3 regions of the Virgibacillus sp. CM-4 genome follow, and region 1 is predicted to be linked to each of the others. Evidence: a T-box and tRNA genes for the amino acid it is inferred to sense, from the RefSeq annotation. Region 1 holds a T-box; the other regions hold tRNA genes.
The links. The T-box of region 1 lies ahead of serS (serine--tRNA ligase). A T-box ahead of a tRNA ligase gene usually reads a tRNA of that ligase, here a tRNA-Ser.

Region 1 (6,118 bases):
GATTTTAGACTATCAACAATAAAATCTAATTGATGTTCTAAAGCTATTGGATCCGTAAAATACATATTGTTAACCTCATATTCATATACATTTCCGTCTTTAACCGCAGGCAAGTTCTCCCAAATGGTTAATGAGGTAACATCGGATTTTCTTTCCTCTGTGTCCCCATTTTCCGTCTCACGGACACCCATAAAGATATGATCTGCTTCCTCTAAATATTCTGGCACAGCTTCCAATGAGATCGAAGCCCAGCCTTCTTCTTTTGTAACTTCAATAACCTTCTCTGGTGCGTTTAAACCGAGTTCATTGTAAATGATTTCTCCACCTCTACCGTAAGACTCACCAAATAGATACATTTCTTTTTCAGCTAATTCTAAGATAACTACTTTTTCATCATTTTTAATGACATCATCTAATTCTGTTTCCTTTTCTTCGATCTTCTTATCAAACGCCGTAAAATAATCTTTGGTTTCTTCTTCTTTATTTAGAATCTTCCCAAACTCCGTTAACATATCGCGATAACCATAAGTTGCATAAGGTATTAAGACAGTAGGTGCGATTTTTGATAATTCCTCATTTTTATCTTCTGAATAAGTGACAATTAAATCTGGGTCAAGAGCAATAACCTCTTCCATGTTAATGGATGTTTTATCACCTACTTTTTTTGTATCCTGTAACTGGTCTTTGAAGTAAGGTGTTTCAAAAATCCAACCTGTCGTTGCGATTGGCGTAACACCTAATGCCAAAGCATAACCAACATAATCTTGATCAGCTATCACTACACGCTTTGGGTTAGCAGGAATCTCTACCTCCCCCTGTGGTCCTTTATAAACACGGGTTTCATCAGATATTTCCTGTTTATTTGCTGTGTCACTTTCTCCTTCTTGATTGACTTTTCCCTCTTCATTACTAGATCCACAAGCTACAAGGGATACTAAAACAAACAGACAAACGAAGCTAATACGTAACTGCTTCATCCACATAACTCCTTTTCCTATCCATTTTTTTAAAACACTATTCGTACTACGAACGAGTTAATAAATACAAGAAATAAGGTGCACCAATAATAGCTACAACAATGCCAGCTGGTATTTCTGATGGTTGAAGGATCGCCTTACCAATTGTATCTGCAGCCAATAGTAACAATCCTCCAGCAATCGCCGATAATGGGATAAGAAAACGATGTGTGGGACCAATTAACTTCCTAGCTAAATGTGGACCAATCAATCCTACAAAGGCGATTCCGCCACTAACTGAAATACAAGCAGAAGCTAAGCCTACTGAGGCAGCTACCACCTTTAATCGCTCTTTTTCTACCGTTACTCCTAATCCCGTTGCTACTTCATCTCCAAATGTAAGGGCATCTAATGTACGTGCTTTCAAACTAATATATGGTAATAATACAAGTACCCATGGTAATAAGGTAAGAACAAATCGCCAATCAGCCCCCCATATACGACCAGCCATCCATACTGCCAACACATCATATTGTTGTTCAGGCAGTTGTAAAGATACTACAATTAAAAGAGCATTTAAACCTGCTGCTACAGCAATCCCATTAAGTACTAAACGGTTGGGCATTAATCCATTATGTTTATCAAACGAAAGCAGATAAATAATAATCGCAGTTACAATTCCGCCAGCTAGAGATAAAAATGGCATGACTCCAACTGGAAGACTTTGATCAGGTGGAATATAGGCAAGCGCTAAGACAACCATTAAGCCTGCTCCAGTTGTGATCCCTAATATGCCCGGTTCTGCTAATGGATTACGAGCTACACCTTGCAGGATACAGCCAGATACAGCTAATCCTGCCCCAACCAGCATAGCTATAATAATACGCGGCAGACGAAATTCAAATAAGATAAGTTCCTGCTGGTCGGTTCCATTGCCTAGAATGGTTTGAAATAGCTCTGCAGGAGAGAGATGTATAGCACCAACATTTACGCTAATAACAAATGTGATTGCGATTAACAAGATAAATAGTAAAATAATAGCGACACGCTTTTTTGTTCGATGCTGATCAGCCTTGTCTCGCATTAGAAAACGCACTATAAATTCCTCCCTTCTTTTCTAGCAACATAAAGGAAGAAAGGAACGCCAATTAAAGCAAATAAAGCCCCAATCGGAGTTTCTTGTGGTGCATTAATCATACGAGCACCTATATCTGCTAAACAAGTTAGCAATCCTCCAATGACAGCAGAGCAAGGAATAATAAGTCGATAATCTACTCCAACAAAATATCGAGCAAGATGCGGAACAATCAATCCAACAAAACCAATTGGCCCCGCCACAGCAACAGCCACTCCTGCAATCAATAGCACAACAATAAAACCCAATGCACGTATTTGTTTTATCTTTTGCCCGAGACCTCTTGCTACATCATCGCCAAGGCTTAAAATCGTAATGGATTTGGATAAAAACATAGCAACAATGAGTGCCCCCAAAACCCACGTAAACATCAACTTTAATTGAGTCCACTTTACACCGGCAATTCCGCCTGCAAACCAGAAAGCTAGATCCTGACTTAAATTAAAATAAATACCAATACCTTCGCTGAGTGCAGTAAATAGTGCAGTTACGGCAGCCCCCGCAAGCACAATTTTGATCGGTGTTACTGATCCTTTTCCCATTGAACTGATACCAAATACAAGTACGACACTTATTCCTGCACCAATAAATGCGAACAAAATTAGTCCATTATAGGATAAGCTTGGGAAAAGCGCAAAACAAACAGCTACCATAAAAACAGCCCCAGCGTTAATCCCAAGAATTCCTGGATCAGCCAATGGATTCCTTGTCATCCCTTGCATCATCGCACCGGCAACAGCAAATGATGCCCCAACTAATACACCTGCCAAAGACCTAGGCAAACGAAGTTCTTGAATAATCGAATGAGAAGTATTCGTAGCATCATATCGAAAAATCGCTTCCAAAACGGTCATAAATGTTATATCCGCTGCTCCGACAGATATAGATACCACTAAACTAATGCATGTTGCTAAGATACCACCTACTAAAATGATCGTAGCTGGCAATGGCCTTGTTTTTATATGTGGTTTATGTATATCTGAGGAGCGATTTTCTTCTGCCATATACGATCCACTTCCTTTAGGAGAACCTTAACTATATTAATGATATTGATAATCATTATCATTAATATAGTAGCAATCCTTATGTACTTTGTCTATATTTTTTGAAAATCAAATGAAATAAAAATCCCCCACTCTTAAGAGAAGGGGATGTAATACCTTATTTTATTACTTCTTTCCCACCCATGTAAGAACGTAATGCATGTGGTACGACAACGGAACCATCTGCTTGCTGATAATTTTCTAAAATAGCAGCAACGGTACGACCAATTGCTAAACCTGAACCGTTCAATGTATGCACGAATTCCGGTTTTGCTTTTGCTTCTCTACGGAAACGAATTCCAGCACGTCTTGCTTGAAAGTCTTCAAAATTAGAGCAAGAAGAAATCTCTCTATACGTATGTTGACTCGGAATCCAAACTTCAATATCGTATTTCTTTGCTGCTGTAAAACCTAAATCACCTGTACACATGCTCATTACTCGATAAGGGAGTTCTAATTTTTGTAACACCTTTTCTGCATGGCCGGTTAATTCCTCAAGTGTAGCATAAGAATCCTCAGGTTTTGCAAAATGAACAAGCTCTACCTTATTAAATTGATGTTGACGAATTAAACCTCGGGTGTCACGTCCAGCAGAACCTGCTTCTGAACGGAAACAATTACTAAAGGCCACATATTTCTTTGGTAAATCATCGACTTTCAAAATTTCTTCACGATAGTAATTGGTTACAGGAACCTCTGCAGTCGGTGCCATGAAATAGTCCCAATCCACCAATTTAAAGGCATCTTCTTCAAATTTAGGGAGCTGCCCTGTACCAGTCATACTTGTACGGTTTACAATTGCAGGAGGTAGCATCTCCTCGTACCCATGTTCATCGGCATGTAGGTCCATCATAAAGTTCAATAAAGCACGTTCCAAACGTGCACCAAGTCCTTTATAGAATACAAAGCGACTTCCCGTAACTTTACCCGCTCGCTCAAAATCTAATATATCTAGATTCGATGCGATATCCCAATGAGCCTGAACATCGTAAGAGAAGGTCGGCATTTCCCCCCATTGACGTACTTCAATATTATCATCTTCATCCTCTCCAACAGGGACACTCTCATGTGGAATGTTAGGAATCGATAGCATTATTTGCTCTAATTGTTCTTCTGTTTCCTTCAATTCTTTATCTAATGCAGCAATCTTTTCACCTACTTCACGCATTTCTTTAATTGCAGGCTCTGCATCCTTCTTTTCTCTCTTTAAAACAGATATTTGTTTCGAAGCTTCATTTCGCTCTGCTTTCAGCTGTTCTGTTTCCGCTATTAGCTTACGGCGCTTTTCATCAAGATCTTCAAAATGATCTAATTCAGATAAATCTTCCCCACGATGATTTAACTTTTCCTTCACTTCTTGGAAGTTATTACGTAAAAACCTCATATCTAGCATCTGTATTTCCTCCTTTACTAAATGAACAGTTAACATCAAAAAACTCCCGCCCCTAATAAATAGGGACGAGAGTATATATTTCCCGCGTTGCCACCCTTGTTGAAGAGAAACCTCTTCCGGCTTATCGCGATAACGGTACGTAACCGGGTTTATTTACTATCCGAGGAATTCGATAAACCTGTTCAAGGATGGATTCATAGCAAGCTTACATCGATTTGCACCAACCATCGACTCTCTAAAGTAAGGCCATACTATTACTATTTCCTGTCAATACAGTTCATTTTCATTATTATAATATATCATAGCCGATTTTTTATGTGTATGCAACTATCATTGATTTAGATTCTTTCCTAAAAAATATACCAGCAAAAGTTGAATTATTTTCTTCTTTTACGGGAATGTTGTACGCTAGATGCTTATTCGAAAGAGGTGGAATGATGAAGCAAATTAGTTATATTTTCATAGGGACATTGTTATGCGCCCTCTCAACAACATTATTAGCCATGCCCAATCAAATCGCTGATGGTGGTATCCTTGGTTTATCCTTGCTCCTTTACTATGCATTTGAATTCTCACCAGGCATTATAACCTTTGTTAGTTTTATCCTATTACTTGGGATTAGTTTTAAATACCTTCCTAAACATATTGTTTACAAAACGATGATTAACGTACCGTTATTATCTTTATTTATTTATCTCACGGAAGATCTTGGTCAGCCAATCAAAGATCCATTAGTTGCTGCTATTTTTGCAGGTCTGGTGATGGGGATTGGTTTTGGACTAATTATCCAAGCAGGCAGTTCGATAGGAGGAACCTCTATTATTGGCAGGATTCTCTATGAAAAATTTGAATTTAGTATTATTCGTACTACCTTTATTTTAGATTCATTTATAGTTTTAATGGGGATATTCGTTATCGGGCCACTTTATACAATGTACACGATCATTGCATTATTTATAGGGAAAGTAGCGAGCGATTATATTCTTGGAGGCTTCGATGCAAAGAAAGCCGTCAATATTATTTCTCCTCGCAGTTTGGATATTTCAAAACAAATCACCAAAGTGATGGGATCAGCTGCGACTGTATTTAATGGCACTGGTGGTTACATGGAGAAAGATCAAAAGATCATTTATGTTGTTGTCCGATCGCAGCGACTACTATTTTTGAAGAAATTAATTCGGCAAATTGATCCAGATGCATTTGTAGTCGTTCATAACGTAAAAGATGTCTCAGGAGGTACTTTCTTTGCTACGGCAGCCGAAGATCATATTGCTCAGCATGTAGAATCTAATGAAATTGAACAAGAAGCAACAACAGACAAGCATAATGGTCATTAACAAATAGAGCTCACATTCCTTTTGCTACTACAGGAAAATTTCGCAGACTATTTCATTGGCTATATTAAGAACAAGTATCATTGTCTTCAATGGTTCCCACCAGTTAAATAAAGTCGAACAAAAAACCCAAACGATTACCTGATCCTATTCGCAGATGACCGTTTGGGTTATTGTATGATTATATTTTATTTGGCTCTCTGAATGATGAATTGGTTCCTATAGCATGCTCCACCATTTCAACAAAATAACCGATC
Region 2 (6,118 bases), on a different contig from region 1:
ATCTTTACAATTGATTCACGCATGACATTAATCCTATCTGGAATAATTCTTATCTCATTTACTCCGAGATGTATGGTTGACCTAGCAATATTTTTTGCATTATCGGCCATTCTTTCTAAATCTGTTGCAATCTTTAAGGCAATAATTAAACGTCTTAAATCTGTAGCCACAGGCTGTTGTTTCGCAATTAAAAGGATTGTTTGATCGTTAATCTCTAATTCTTTTTTATCAACCCATTTATCGTCTTCAATTATTTGCTCAGCTAACTTGATATCTTGGTTGTATAATGCTTCTACTGATTGATTTAACGCATGTTCTGCTTGATTAGCAAGATCTATAATTGCTTGATTAATTCCCTGCAATTCTTGGTGAAACTGTTCTCTTGTTTGCATATGTCCCCCTCCAATCCTTTACTTTTAATATTAGAATAACAGAGTACTATAAATTAATGATTGGCCGCATGTTAAGTTTTTGTAAATTTTATTCAAACATTATACAAGCTTTTTCGGAGAATCGCTTCAAAAAACAGAAAAGTCTGTTCGTGGAAACATAGGTGGAAACATAGCATGAACGATACCAACCAATTCATCATAAAAAGCCGTTGAGGTATACTCAACGGCTTCTCTATTTTTTAATCGTTTTGTTTTTCTTTTTCTTCATCACGTTCTTCTTTTATATCGAAATATGCATCCATAATTCTTGAACTAATCTGATGGTTAATTTTGTACGTATTACCCAAACCAGTATTTGGCGCAATAACCGCGAATGCAATCTCCGGTTCTTCATAAGGTGCATACCCAATTAATGACAAGTTCTCTGTTTCCGCAACTTCTTTGCCATTTTCATATATTGCATTCTCAGCTGTTCCGGTTTTACCAGCTGGGTTATAGTCCTTACTAGCGTAATATCTAAATCCAGTTCCGCCCTGTTCTTGGAAAACTTGGCGAAAACCTTCTTGAACGCGTTCGAGATAAGATTGATCCATTTGTACACGATTTAATACTTCTGTGTTTTCACTTCGATAGACGTTACCTAATTGTTCGTCTGATTTTCCTGGGTTACGAATCTCTTTTAAGAAATGAGGACGGACTCTGTATCCGTCATTTGCAATTGTCGAAACGTACTGAGCTAATTGCATGGTCGTATACGTATCATACTGGCCAATTGCAAAGTCCATTAAAAGCCCGGCACGATTCATAGATTCACCTTCATAACCGATTGCCTCATAAGGAAAATCAATTCCTGTTTTAACCCCTAAGCCAAATTGTTGGAAATAATTACGCATTTCTTGCCACGCCGCAGTATTAAATGAAGCTTTACCATTATTAGGGAAAGGATAGCGATTCTCTCCACCCATTTTTAAGGCAATATAAAACATATATACGTTCGATGAACGTTTTAATGCAGCTTGATCATCCACCGTGCCAATCGCACTCGTATGCGATCTTTTTGGTGGTGTACCTTTTATCTTAATGGGTGAATCATTAAAGGTTTGTCCTGGTGAAATAACGCCTGATTCTAATCCAGCTAACACTGTAGCTCCTTTAACGACAGATCCAGGACGGTGGCTATCGTATAATGCTTTATAAGCCGTATTGGAATATTCGTTTCCATCCCTTGTTTGTCCACTTACCGCTAGCAGCTCACCTGTATTAGGATCGAGAACAACAGCAAGTGCATCCGTTAAATATTTGTTTTCGTAAGGGTGTTGTTTATACGCTGCTTGCAACTCTTCCCTTACAATTTTATCCACTTCTTGCTGGAATTCCATATCAATTGTTAGTACGAGATCCTTGCCTCTACTACCCTCTACTACTGTTTCCGTCCCAACAACCTTACCTGACTTTGTAGTTGTGTATTGAATTTGTTCTTTTCGACCACGCAATACATCTTCATAATATTCTTCCAGTCCACTTTTCCCTACACGGTCATTTCGACTATATCCTCTAGTTAAGTAATATTGTTCTTTTTCAGCAGGTATTCCTTGCTCTTGTGTAGTAATTGAACCAAGTAAGCTGTTGATGGATTCACCGAATGGGTAATCGCGATTCCAGTCAGTAGTTGCATTCACGCCAGGTAAAACACCTAAGTGCTCCGAAACCTGAGCATACTCTTCAGCAGTGACATCCTCATTCTTAACAATTTGTGGCGTTAACGAGTAAGCTTTGTCTAGCTCTTTCTTTATTGCTATTACTTCTAGTTGTTGTTTAGAGAAATTAGCTATTTCTTCTTCCGTAATTCGTTCTAAGATGGTGTTGTATTGCTCTGCGTTGTCTAAATCTGCAGCCTCTTCTTCAGATAGTCGACTATCCGCCTCTTCCTTGTTCTTCAAATACCAGTATTCTTTTTTATTTCTTTCTGTAATACCTTTTAGATAATCTTCGCTATCCATGGAAATAAACTCAGCTAGTTTTTCAGCTACTTCCAAGCGATCTTCTGCTTGCGTCCCTTTAGCTGGAGTATATGTAATCGAATATTGTGGTTTATTATCGACAACGACATTGTGTTTACTGTCATATACTTTTCCACGTGGTACAGGTATTTTGGTAGTATCCTTTACTGTTCGATCGATTTCTTCTTGAAAAGCTTCTCCATTTAAAATTTGTACAACACCAAGTTGTAAAATTAATACAGTAAACATTAGAAAAATCACAAAGAATAGTATGTTAATTCGAAAGGGAAGTTGCGCCTTTTTCTTTCTTTTCTTATTACTCATTACCTCTCCCCCATGAGAAATTGATCTTGCTGTAGCATGTAATCCAAAAATAATTATACCATTTTTTTTATGATTATTTCACCCATTTACCTATTTTTTTCGTCAGCTAATTGTTCTTTAATTGGTACTTCTTTTTTTGGTTCACTTCCTAAATAAATATTTTTAACGATAAGATAAATAATGATATGTCCAGCGCCAAAGATCGCTAATAAATATGGAATAGATTGTTCAGCTGGAAAGAGACTAGTTACAATCAGAAATGTTGTAATCGAGATAATTCTACCCAGATTTACAAATAACTCACGGACAACAATATATTCTACTCGTAGGTCCCTCGCTTTCCAAGCCTTTCCAATTACATCATAAGTTAAAGATACATACGGAATCGTAATGATTGGATAAGCTAGTCCAATACAAACTGCGTAAATGATCAGTTGGATATAACTAATCTCGAATAAAATGATAGCAATGGAAAAATAAAGAATTAAACTTCCAATTAGAATAGATTTTTTTCGCATGGTAGGTTTTATAACCTTGGTTCCAATAAAATAAAAAATAAGAGACATCCCAGAAAACACTAAATTGAACATTCCCAGTGAAAACTCACTATTTGTAATTAAAAACACCCAAATGGAGATAACAAAGGCAAATATTCCTTCCCTTAGACCCTGAAATATATGTGCATTTAGTATTCGGTTCCAGTTTTTATTATTTGAACGTTCGGCTAACACGCTACGGAAATAAAAGCTCCCCTCTGCTTTTCGACTTGCTAAAAAGAAACTACAAATAACTGCACAAATAAACATGATAAATGAGATAGTGAAAATAACAGTATAACCAATATTTGCTTCCATTTTTGCAATGATGGTCCCAGCTAACAATGGACCTATCATACCGCCGAAAGATTGTAACACACCTAAAAACCCATTAAAGAAATCTCTTGTATCTGGTTCTGTAATTTCAAAGGTAAGCACATTAAACGCAAGCCAATAAAAACCATATCCTATTCCCAATAAGCTCCCTAGCATAAAGTTAAAATAAGATGCCTTATCTGCAATAATTAATACGCTCAAAAAAAAGAGAGATAAAAAAATTACCCCTAAACGTAAGACAATAACCCGATCCACTCTCTTCGCTAACTTGCCGGCGAGAATAAACGTTAGCGGTTGAAATATATATATAGCTAAATTATAAACAGCAATCGTCGTGAAATCTTCCGATTGCTTCCATAAATAAACATTAACAAATGTATTTGATAAGAATATTCCTAATGAATATAAACCACCTATTACAAGTAAAAATATGAGATCTTTATTAATATCCATTTTTGCTTGGTTCAATGAAAGACTTTTTCGCATAATCCATACTCCTTTTTCGTTCCTTATTAGTGTGAGCAAATGAGTGGAGGATATGCAAAGAAGCTCAAACAAAACACAAAAAAGCATGTGAAGAAAACCTTCACATGCCTTTATCTCACTGAAATATATTATTTAGCTTCGTTATAATTTTTTGCTACCTGATCCCAATTAACTACATTCCAGAAAGCGGAAACATAGTCTGGACGTTTATTTTGATATTTTAGGTAGTAAGCATGTTCCCAAACATCAAGACCTAAAATAGGCGTTTTTCCTTCCATTAATGGAGAGTCTTGATTTGGCGTACTCATAATTTCTAAGTCGCCATTATTTAATACTAGCCATGCCCAACCAGAACCGAACCGTCCTGTTGCAGCATTTCCGAATTCCTCTTTAAACTTATCAAAACTGCCAAATTTAGTATCAATTTTCTCAGCAAGTTCTCCTGTTGGTTCACCGCCACCATTTGGAGATAAGATTTTCCAGAAAAGGCTGTGGTTTGCATGTCCCCCACCATTATTACGTACTGCAGTACGTGAACTTTCTGGTACAGCATCTAAATTACTTATTAGATCCTCTAACGATTTATTTTGAAGGTCTGCATGTCCTTCCAAAGCACCATTTAATTTCGTTACATACGTATTATGATGCTTTGTATGGTGAATGTTCATGGTTTCTTTGTCAATTGTAGGTTCTAGTGCATCGTAAGCGTATGGTAGTTCAGGTAATTCAAATTTTGCCATTTTTCCTTCCTCCTCTAATAAATCTTTTTATTAAAAAGGATTGAATATTCACCCTTTTAATGCAAGGGTATCAAAGCTCCTCTATCGATGCAAATTATATGCATTTATTACCAACTATTCGACAAATAAAAAAACAAGCCAGTTGCTTGTTATAAAATGGTGGCTCGGGACGGAATCGAACCGCCGACACAGGGATTTTCAGTCCCTTGCTCTACCGACTGAGCTACCGAGCCTTTACTAAATTTTGAATCTTCATTATCACTGTTTTGCTAGTAATTATGTATGGAGGAGGTAGAGGGATTCGAACCCCCGCGGGCTGTTACACCCCTGGCGGTTTTCAAGACCGCTCCCTTCAGCCAGACTTGGGTATACCTCCGATAAGAATGAATGGTGGACCCTGCAGGACTCGAACCTGCGACCGATCGGTTATGAGCCGATAGCTCTGACCAACTGAGCTAAGGGTCCTTTGCTATTATTCATTTTTAAATGGGGCGACCGGTGGGGATCGAACCCACGGATGCCGGAGCCACAATCCGGTGCGTTAACCACTTCGCCACGACCGCCATACGATAGTTTATAAATAATGGTGGCGGCGGAGGGGATCGAACCCCCGACCTCACGGGTATGAACCGTACGCTCTCGCCAGCTGAGCTACACCGCCACAATGGCTCCACAGGTAGGATTCGAACCTACGACCGATCGGTTAACAGCCGATAGCTCTACCACTGAGCTACTGTGGAATATTGTTATATCAACTATCTAGTAATTATAGCGACAAGATATAATTTACCATGTTCTACATCTTCTGTCAATGTTTTTTTATTTCATGCATTCGATATATTATGTAAATGCCGTTGTTAAAACGACAATATTTACTATAGCATCTTCTATTTAGGATTTCAATACAAAATTTAAATTTAGAAAATTTTTATTTTAAATCACCTCCATATTTCATTAACTTATTTATTCCTAAATAATACCATTCCTCTTTTCTCTCAACAAATAAGAAGTTCCGGCTGGTGGAGCTATGTATCGGCTTTCCTTATTTGTCTGACATCTTTAATACAAGATACCTTCAGCGTAAAGTAAATAAACAGTGATTTTGTTATACATAAATAAGAAGGCTGTCGAGACATTAGTCTCGACAGCCTGGAGGCAAATCCGGATCATAAGATCATAAAAGATCCTCTGCCTGTTTATCTATTCACCCAATACTTCTTCAGCAATATTTACAGCATGGTCACCGATTCGTTCTAAATTACTTATAATATCGACAAAAACGATACCTGCTGATCCCGTGCATT
Region 3 (6,118 bases), on a different contig from region 1:
TAAAACAACATTTTCAAATCTATCATATCCGATTAATCTATGCAAGAACTTTTTGGTGCGGTCGAGAGGACTTGAACCTCCACGGGTTATACACCCACTAGGCCCTCAACCTAGCGCGTCTGCCATTCCGCCACGACCGCAAAGTAAAATGACAGGAAATAAAAGACTGTGATTTAACACAGCTTCTACGATGCGGGTGGAGGGAGTCGAACCCCCACGTCCGAAGACACTAGATCCTAAGTCTAGCGCGTCTGCCAATTCCGCCACACCCGCGTAATTGAATAATGGTGAGCCATGGAGGATTCGAACCTCCGACCCTCTGATTAAAAGTCAGATGCTCTACCAACTGAGCTAATGGCTCATATGAAATGAATTTACTTCTTAATACTAGTTCGTTTAGTTCGGTTAATTATTTATGGTTTCAAAAGAAAAAATGGCTGGGCTACCAGGATTCGAACCTGGGGTACACGGGATCAAAACCCGATGCCTTACCGCTTGGCTATAGCCCAACATCTGGCGGTCCGGACGGGACTCGAACCCGCGACCTCCTGCGTGACAGGCAGGCATTCTAACCAACTGAACTACCGGACCCGACCTATGCAATTAGGATGATGACCCGTACGGGATTCGAACCCGTGTTACCGCCGTGAAAGGGCGGTGTCTTAACCACTTGACCAACGGGCCATTAAAAAATGGCGGAGAAGGAGGGATTTGAACCCTCGCGCCGCTTACACGGCCTACACCCTTAGCAGGGGCGCCTCTTCAGCCACTTGAGTACTTCTCCATATGGCTCCACAGGTAGGATTCGAACCTACGACCGATCGGTTAACAGCCGATAGCTCTACCACTGAGCTACTGTGGAATAAAAGATCAATAACAATTGCAACGAGAAATATAATACAGCATTCTGAGCTAAAAGTCAACATTTTTTTATGATTTTCTCAACGGAAACTATGTAAGTTGAATCCACTGTATGAGACAGCTTAATTAATTTATCACGGATGACATCATTCGTCAATGGTTTATCACCATTTTTTTATATTTATTGTAGTATAATCCTCCCCTTACATTTTCCGCAGCGGTATTTAGATGTATTTATTCTTCTCATTCGTCTATACGTCTGATTACAATTTCTGCATTGATACTCATAATTATACTTCATTTGAGAAGGCAATGGTTTACAATGTCGAGGAGAGCCCGTAGCTTTTAAAAGTTCTTTGAATTCACGATCTCCGTGTTTATATCCTTTTCCTTCTATATGAAGATGATAGTGGCATAGTTCATGCTTTATAATTCCAATAAATTCTGTTTCATCCCTTTCCATCGCATACTTAGGATTGAGTTCAATGGTCTTCCTACCCGGAATATATCTGCCACCTGTCGTTCGTAATCGGGAATTAAAAGATACCTTATGTAAGAAAGGTTTATTGAAATGTACTATTGATAGCCTATCGACTAATTCAAATAACTCGTTATCATCTGGAAGCCTCATCAAAATTCTCTCCTTATCAATAAGCTATTCTAATATTTTAATATACTATCGATTTTATTGCAGCATATTTTTATTCTTTCCTATATTATGTGTCAAAAATGTTATGTTCGTTATTTAAAATTATTGTAATTAAACATTGATTTTTATTTGAATTATATTATAATATTAAGTGTAGATATATTAATACTTAGTAAAAGAGAGGAGATTTACATTGAGTAATAAAAGAAATACTTTGACTACTGCTGCTGGTGCACCAGTAAGTGACAATCAAAACTCAATTACAGCTGGACATAATGGACCTACACTACTACAAGATTTTAATTTACTAGAGAAGCTTGCTCATTTTAATAGAGAACGTATTCCTGAACGTGTTGTGCACGCAAAAGGTGCTGGTGCATTTGGGTACTTCGAAGTTACAAATGACGAAATCTCAAAATATACGAAAGCTGATTTCCTCAGTGAAAAAGGTAAACGTACGGATATGTTTATCCGTTTTTCTACAGTTGCAGGTGAGCTTGGATCCGCAGACACTGTTCGTGACCCTCGTGGTTTCGCAGTTAAATTTTATACAGAGGAAGGAAACTATGATTTAGTTGGTAATAATACACCAATCTTCTTCATACGCGATGCAATTAAGTTTCCTGATTTCATTCATACACAAAAACGTAATCCACAAACTCATTTGAAAGATAAAGACATGGTATGGGATTTCTGGTCTCTATCTCCAGAATCATTGCACCAAGTAACCTATCTTCATAGTGACCGTGGTATTCCAGCCACCTTACGCCATATGAATGGATATGGAAGCCATACGTTTAAATGGGTTAATGAAGAAGGAGAAGCATTTTGGGTTAAATACCATTTCATTAGTGAACAAGGTATCAAAAACCTAGACCCTGCTCTAGCAGATAAAATTGCTGGTGAAAATCCTGATTATCACACAGAAGATTTATTTAATTCGATTGAAGAAGGCGACTACCCTGCATGGAGATTATATGTACAAATCATGCCTTATGAAGATGCTAAAACATACAAATGGGATCCATTCGATGTAACAAAGATCTGGTCTAAAAAAGACTATCCACGTATTGAAGTTGGCCGCATGGTATTGAACCGTAACCCTGAAAACTACTTTGCAGAAGTAGAACAGGCTGCGTTTTCACCTGGTCAATTCGTACCTGGAATTGAAGCATCTCCAGATAAAATGCTTCAAGGGCGTTTATTCGGATACTCTGATGCTCACCGCTACCGCCTAGGTGCAAATCATCATAGCATTCCAGTAAACCGTCCTAAGAACGAAGTAAATAATTATCAACGTGATGGCTTTATGAGTGTAGATGGTAATGGTGGAAACAAACCAAACTATGAGCCAAACAGCGTGAATGGTCCTACAGAAGATAGCGATGCTAAAATTAAGCCATTTGAAGTATACGGAGAAGCTGATAGCGTTGCTTACGACAGTGACGATCACTATACCCAAGCTGGTGACCTTTACCGTCTTATGTCATCAGATGAAAAAGAACGTTTGGTTCAAGCTTTTGTTGATCATATGACTCCAGTTACAAAAGATGAAATTAAACTTCGTCAAATTGAGCATATCTACAAAGCAGATTCTGAATGGGGCGAACGTGTAGCCCAAGGTCTTGGTTTACAAGTTCCAGAAGGCGTAAAATAAGTAACACTAATGAAAGAAGCATGGCCCTTTTGTGAGCCATGCTTCTTTACTTTTCTCCTTCGATCATCGATAAAGCAATTCTTCCCTTATTAATATCTATATTCTCTACCCAAACTGTAATTACATCTCCAACCGAAGCAATATCCATTGGATGCTTAACAAATGAATGAGACATTTTGGAAATATGAACAAGTCCATCTTGTTTCACTCCAATATCTACAAACACACCAAAATCAACAACATTTCGAACAGTTCCTTGCATTTCCATACCTGGCTTAATATCTTCCATTGCTATCACATTCTGCTTTAATAAAGGTTGTGGAAAATCATCACGCGGATCACGCTCTGGCTTCGTTAATGCTTGTATAATATCAATCAATGTCGGTTCGCCAATCCCTAATTGTTCAGAAACTTGCTTAGGATCTATAGCATAAATCCCTTCACGAAGTTTATCTGACCCAATATCGCTTACATCGCAATTTAACATTGTTAACAGGTTTTCCGTGTTTGAATAACTCTCTGGATGAATGGGAGTACGATCAAGCGGGTTATCTCCATCAATAATTCTAAGAAAACCAATGCCTTGTTCATACGTTTTTGCACCTAAGCGAGGTACTTTCTTTAATTGTTTCCGATTCGTATATTTCCCTTCTTCATCACGCTGTTTCACAATATTCGTTGCGACGGCTTTGCTAAGTCCCGAGACATATTGTAATAACGATGCGGAAGCAGTATTTACATTTACACCAACCTGGTTTACTGCTGTTTCAACAACAAAAGATAATGATTCATTTAACGACTTCTGACTCACATCATGTTGATATTGGCCAACTCCTATGGATTTTGGATCAATTTTAACTAACTCAGCTAATGGATCTTGAACACGTCTAGCAATGGATACCGCACTTCTCTCTTCTACTTGTAAATCCGGAAATTCTTCTCGAGCTAGTTTAGAAGCTGAATATACACTGGCTCCTGCTTCATTAACGATAATATATGGCACTTGTAATTTGTTTTTTCCGATAACATTTGAGATAAATTGTTCTGTTTCTCGGGAAGCTGTACCATTGCCAATGGCAATCAACTCAATCTTATAAGTCTTTATGAGCTCCATCACCGTCTTTTCTGCTCCAGCAACATCATTTCTGGGTGCTGTTGGATAAATAACACCTATTTGATGCACTTTACCTGTTTCATCGATCACAGCTAGTTTACAACCGGTACGAAAGGCTGGATCTACACCCAGTACAGTTTTTCCTTTAAGAGGCGGTTGGAGTAATAGGTTCTTCAAATTCTTAGAGAAAACGTCGATTGCTTGTTGCTCTGCACTTTCTGTTAGACTGTTACGAATTTCACGCTCAATAGACGGTTGGATCAATCGTTTATAACTATCTTCAATTGCATGCTTTAAGACTTGAGTCAACGCTTCAGATGTTGCTTTTGTAATAACATTCCTTTGTAAATACTCAATAATTCGTTCCGTTGGTGGGTTTACAGACACTTTTAATATACCCTCTTTTTCACCACGATTCAGTGCTAAAATGCGGTGTGATACAAGTGAACGTATCGCCTCATGAAATTCATAATACATCTCATATACTTGTTTCTCGTCTTTCTCTACATCTTTTTCCTCGGATTCAATCATACCACGTTTAAACGTTTCTTCTCGCATAAATTCACGATATGCTGGCTCCTCTGAAATCCATTCTGCCATAATATCGTTTACTCCTGCTAATACATCTTCAATTGTATGTAATTCTTGTTCTTCTGATATATAGACAGCTGCTTCTTCTTGAATATCTGTAATCGATTGCTGCCAAATCAATTCTGCTAATGGTTCGAGACCTTTTTCCTTAGCTATTGTCGCTCGTGTACGTCTTTTTTGTTTATAAGGGCGATAAAGATCTTCCACTCGTTGTAACTGCATGGCTTGCATAATTTCCTGCTGCAGTTCATCTGTCAATTTCCCTTGATCTTTAATACTGCGCAATACTTCTTGCTTTCTTTCAGCTAAATTAACCGCATAACTCCATTTATCTTGAACAGATTTTATCTGTACTTCATCTAAACCACCCGTTATCTCTTTGCGGTAACGTGCAATAAACGGTACCGTATTACCTTCTTCTAATAATCCAATAACCTTATTTACAATCGAAGTGTTTACTTCTGTCTCTTTTGCCACCCATTGGATTAATTCTTGATTCTGTTCGTTCGCCACACATTTTCCTCCTTTACATCCAAATCTATTTTATCATAAATCGAAAACTGAAGTTGAATACAACCTCACGCTACAAATTGTACGAAGATTCGTTCTCCATTGACGGGATACAAGAAAAAAAGCTGACTCTTTTCATTGTCAGCTTTGCCTAAAATGCATTGCAATAAGTGTTGTATCGTCTTTTCGACTAGAGTCGCTTACATATTCAAAGGTTTGCGTAATTTCATTCACATCTTCTGTCATAATGTATCGTTGAGATAGATCCTTATCCGTTACTCCATCAGAAAACATGATAAACATCATATCTTCCTCCAATTTCTCACGGATAATTTTAAAAGGACGATGATAACCTGCAAGGTACCCAGCATTAGGTATATTTCTCTTCTTTTTTTGCTTATCATTAACCGTTAAAATACCAATGTTGCCAATGGAAGAAAATGAATACATATTGGACTGAAAATCAATCTTCAAAATGCCGATTACTACGCCGCGCTTCCCTTGTAATTGTTTATTACACTCTTTTATGATGCCCTCTATACTTGTGTGCATATTCTGTTTAATAATATCGATCACTATTTGGGATGACTCTTTTGCATACTCACCACTGCCTAATCCGTCGGCTACAGCACATACAAATTCTTTATCTGTCTCTTTATAAAAATAACTATCGCCACAGTAGTAATTTCCTTCTTTCGCTTGTTGAAAGACAGATACTTGTACATGTTGCATTCTT

Region 2: it encodes a tRNA-Ser, which carries the amino acid that the T-box ahead of serS (serine--tRNA ligase) is inferred to sense. The anticodon was not compared.
Region 3: it encodes a tRNA-Ser, which carries the amino acid that the T-box ahead of serS (serine--tRNA ligase) is inferred to sense. The anticodon was not compared.

The regions. Positions count from the first base shown of each region.
Region 1 is NZ_AUQA01000002.1:1,526,769-1,532,886, reverse strand. Features, by position in the region: gene M948_RS30705 (iron-hydroxamate ABC transporter substrate-binding protein) at 1-977, opposite strand, end outside; gene M948_RS30700 (FecCD family ABC transporter permease) at 1,024-2,040, opposite strand; gene M948_RS30695 (FecCD family ABC transporter permease) at 2,052-3,095, opposite strand; gene serS (serine--tRNA ligase) at 3,253-4,527, opposite strand; T-box leader at 4,586-4,807, opposite strand; gene M948_RS30685 (YitT family protein) at 4,962-5,864, shown strand; gene pdxT (pyridoxal 5'-phosphate synthase glutaminase subunit PdxT) at 6,043-6,118, opposite strand, start outside.
Region 2 is NZ_AUQA01000006.1:307,012-313,129, reverse strand. Features, by position in the region: gene phoU (phosphate signaling complex protein PhoU) at 1-392, opposite strand, end outside; gene M948_RS34770 (peptidoglycan D,D-transpeptidase FtsI family protein) at 632-2,716, opposite strand; gene M948_RS34765 (MFS transporter) at 2,803-4,074, opposite strand; gene M948_RS34760 (superoxide dismutase) at 4,203-4,814, opposite strand; tRNA gene M948_RS34755 (tRNA-Phe) at 4,972-5,047, opposite strand; tRNA gene M948_RS34750 (tRNA-Ser) at 5,098-5,190, opposite strand; tRNA gene M948_RS34745 (tRNA-Ile) at 5,203-5,279, opposite strand; tRNA gene M948_RS34740 (tRNA-His) at 5,302-5,377, opposite strand; tRNA gene M948_RS34735 (tRNA-Met) at 5,399-5,475, opposite strand; tRNA gene M948_RS34730 (tRNA-Asn) at 5,480-5,554, opposite strand; gene M948_RS34725 (Na/Pi cotransporter family protein) at 6,015-6,118, opposite strand, start outside.
Region 3 is NZ_AUQA01000001.1:510-6,627, forward strand. Features, by position in the region: tRNA gene M948_RS22480 (tRNA-Leu) at 54-140, opposite strand; tRNA gene M948_RS22485 (tRNA-Leu) at 192-273, opposite strand; tRNA gene M948_RS22490 (tRNA-Lys) at 286-361, opposite strand; tRNA gene M948_RS22495 (tRNA-Gln) at 435-509, opposite strand; tRNA gene M948_RS22500 (tRNA-Asp) at 515-591, opposite strand; tRNA gene M948_RS22505 (tRNA-Glu) at 613-684, opposite strand; tRNA gene M948_RS22510 (tRNA-Ser) at 694-784, opposite strand; tRNA gene M948_RS22515 (tRNA-Asn) at 788-862, opposite strand; gene M948_RS22520 (SprT family protein) at 1,043-1,492, opposite strand; gene M948_RS22525 (catalase) at 1,704-3,167, shown strand; gene M948_RS22530 (Tex family protein) at 3,214-5,385, opposite strand; gene M948_RS22535 (SpoIIE family protein phosphatase) at 5,524-6,114, opposite strand; gene sigB (RNA polymerase sigma factor SigB) at 6,117-6,118, opposite strand, start outside.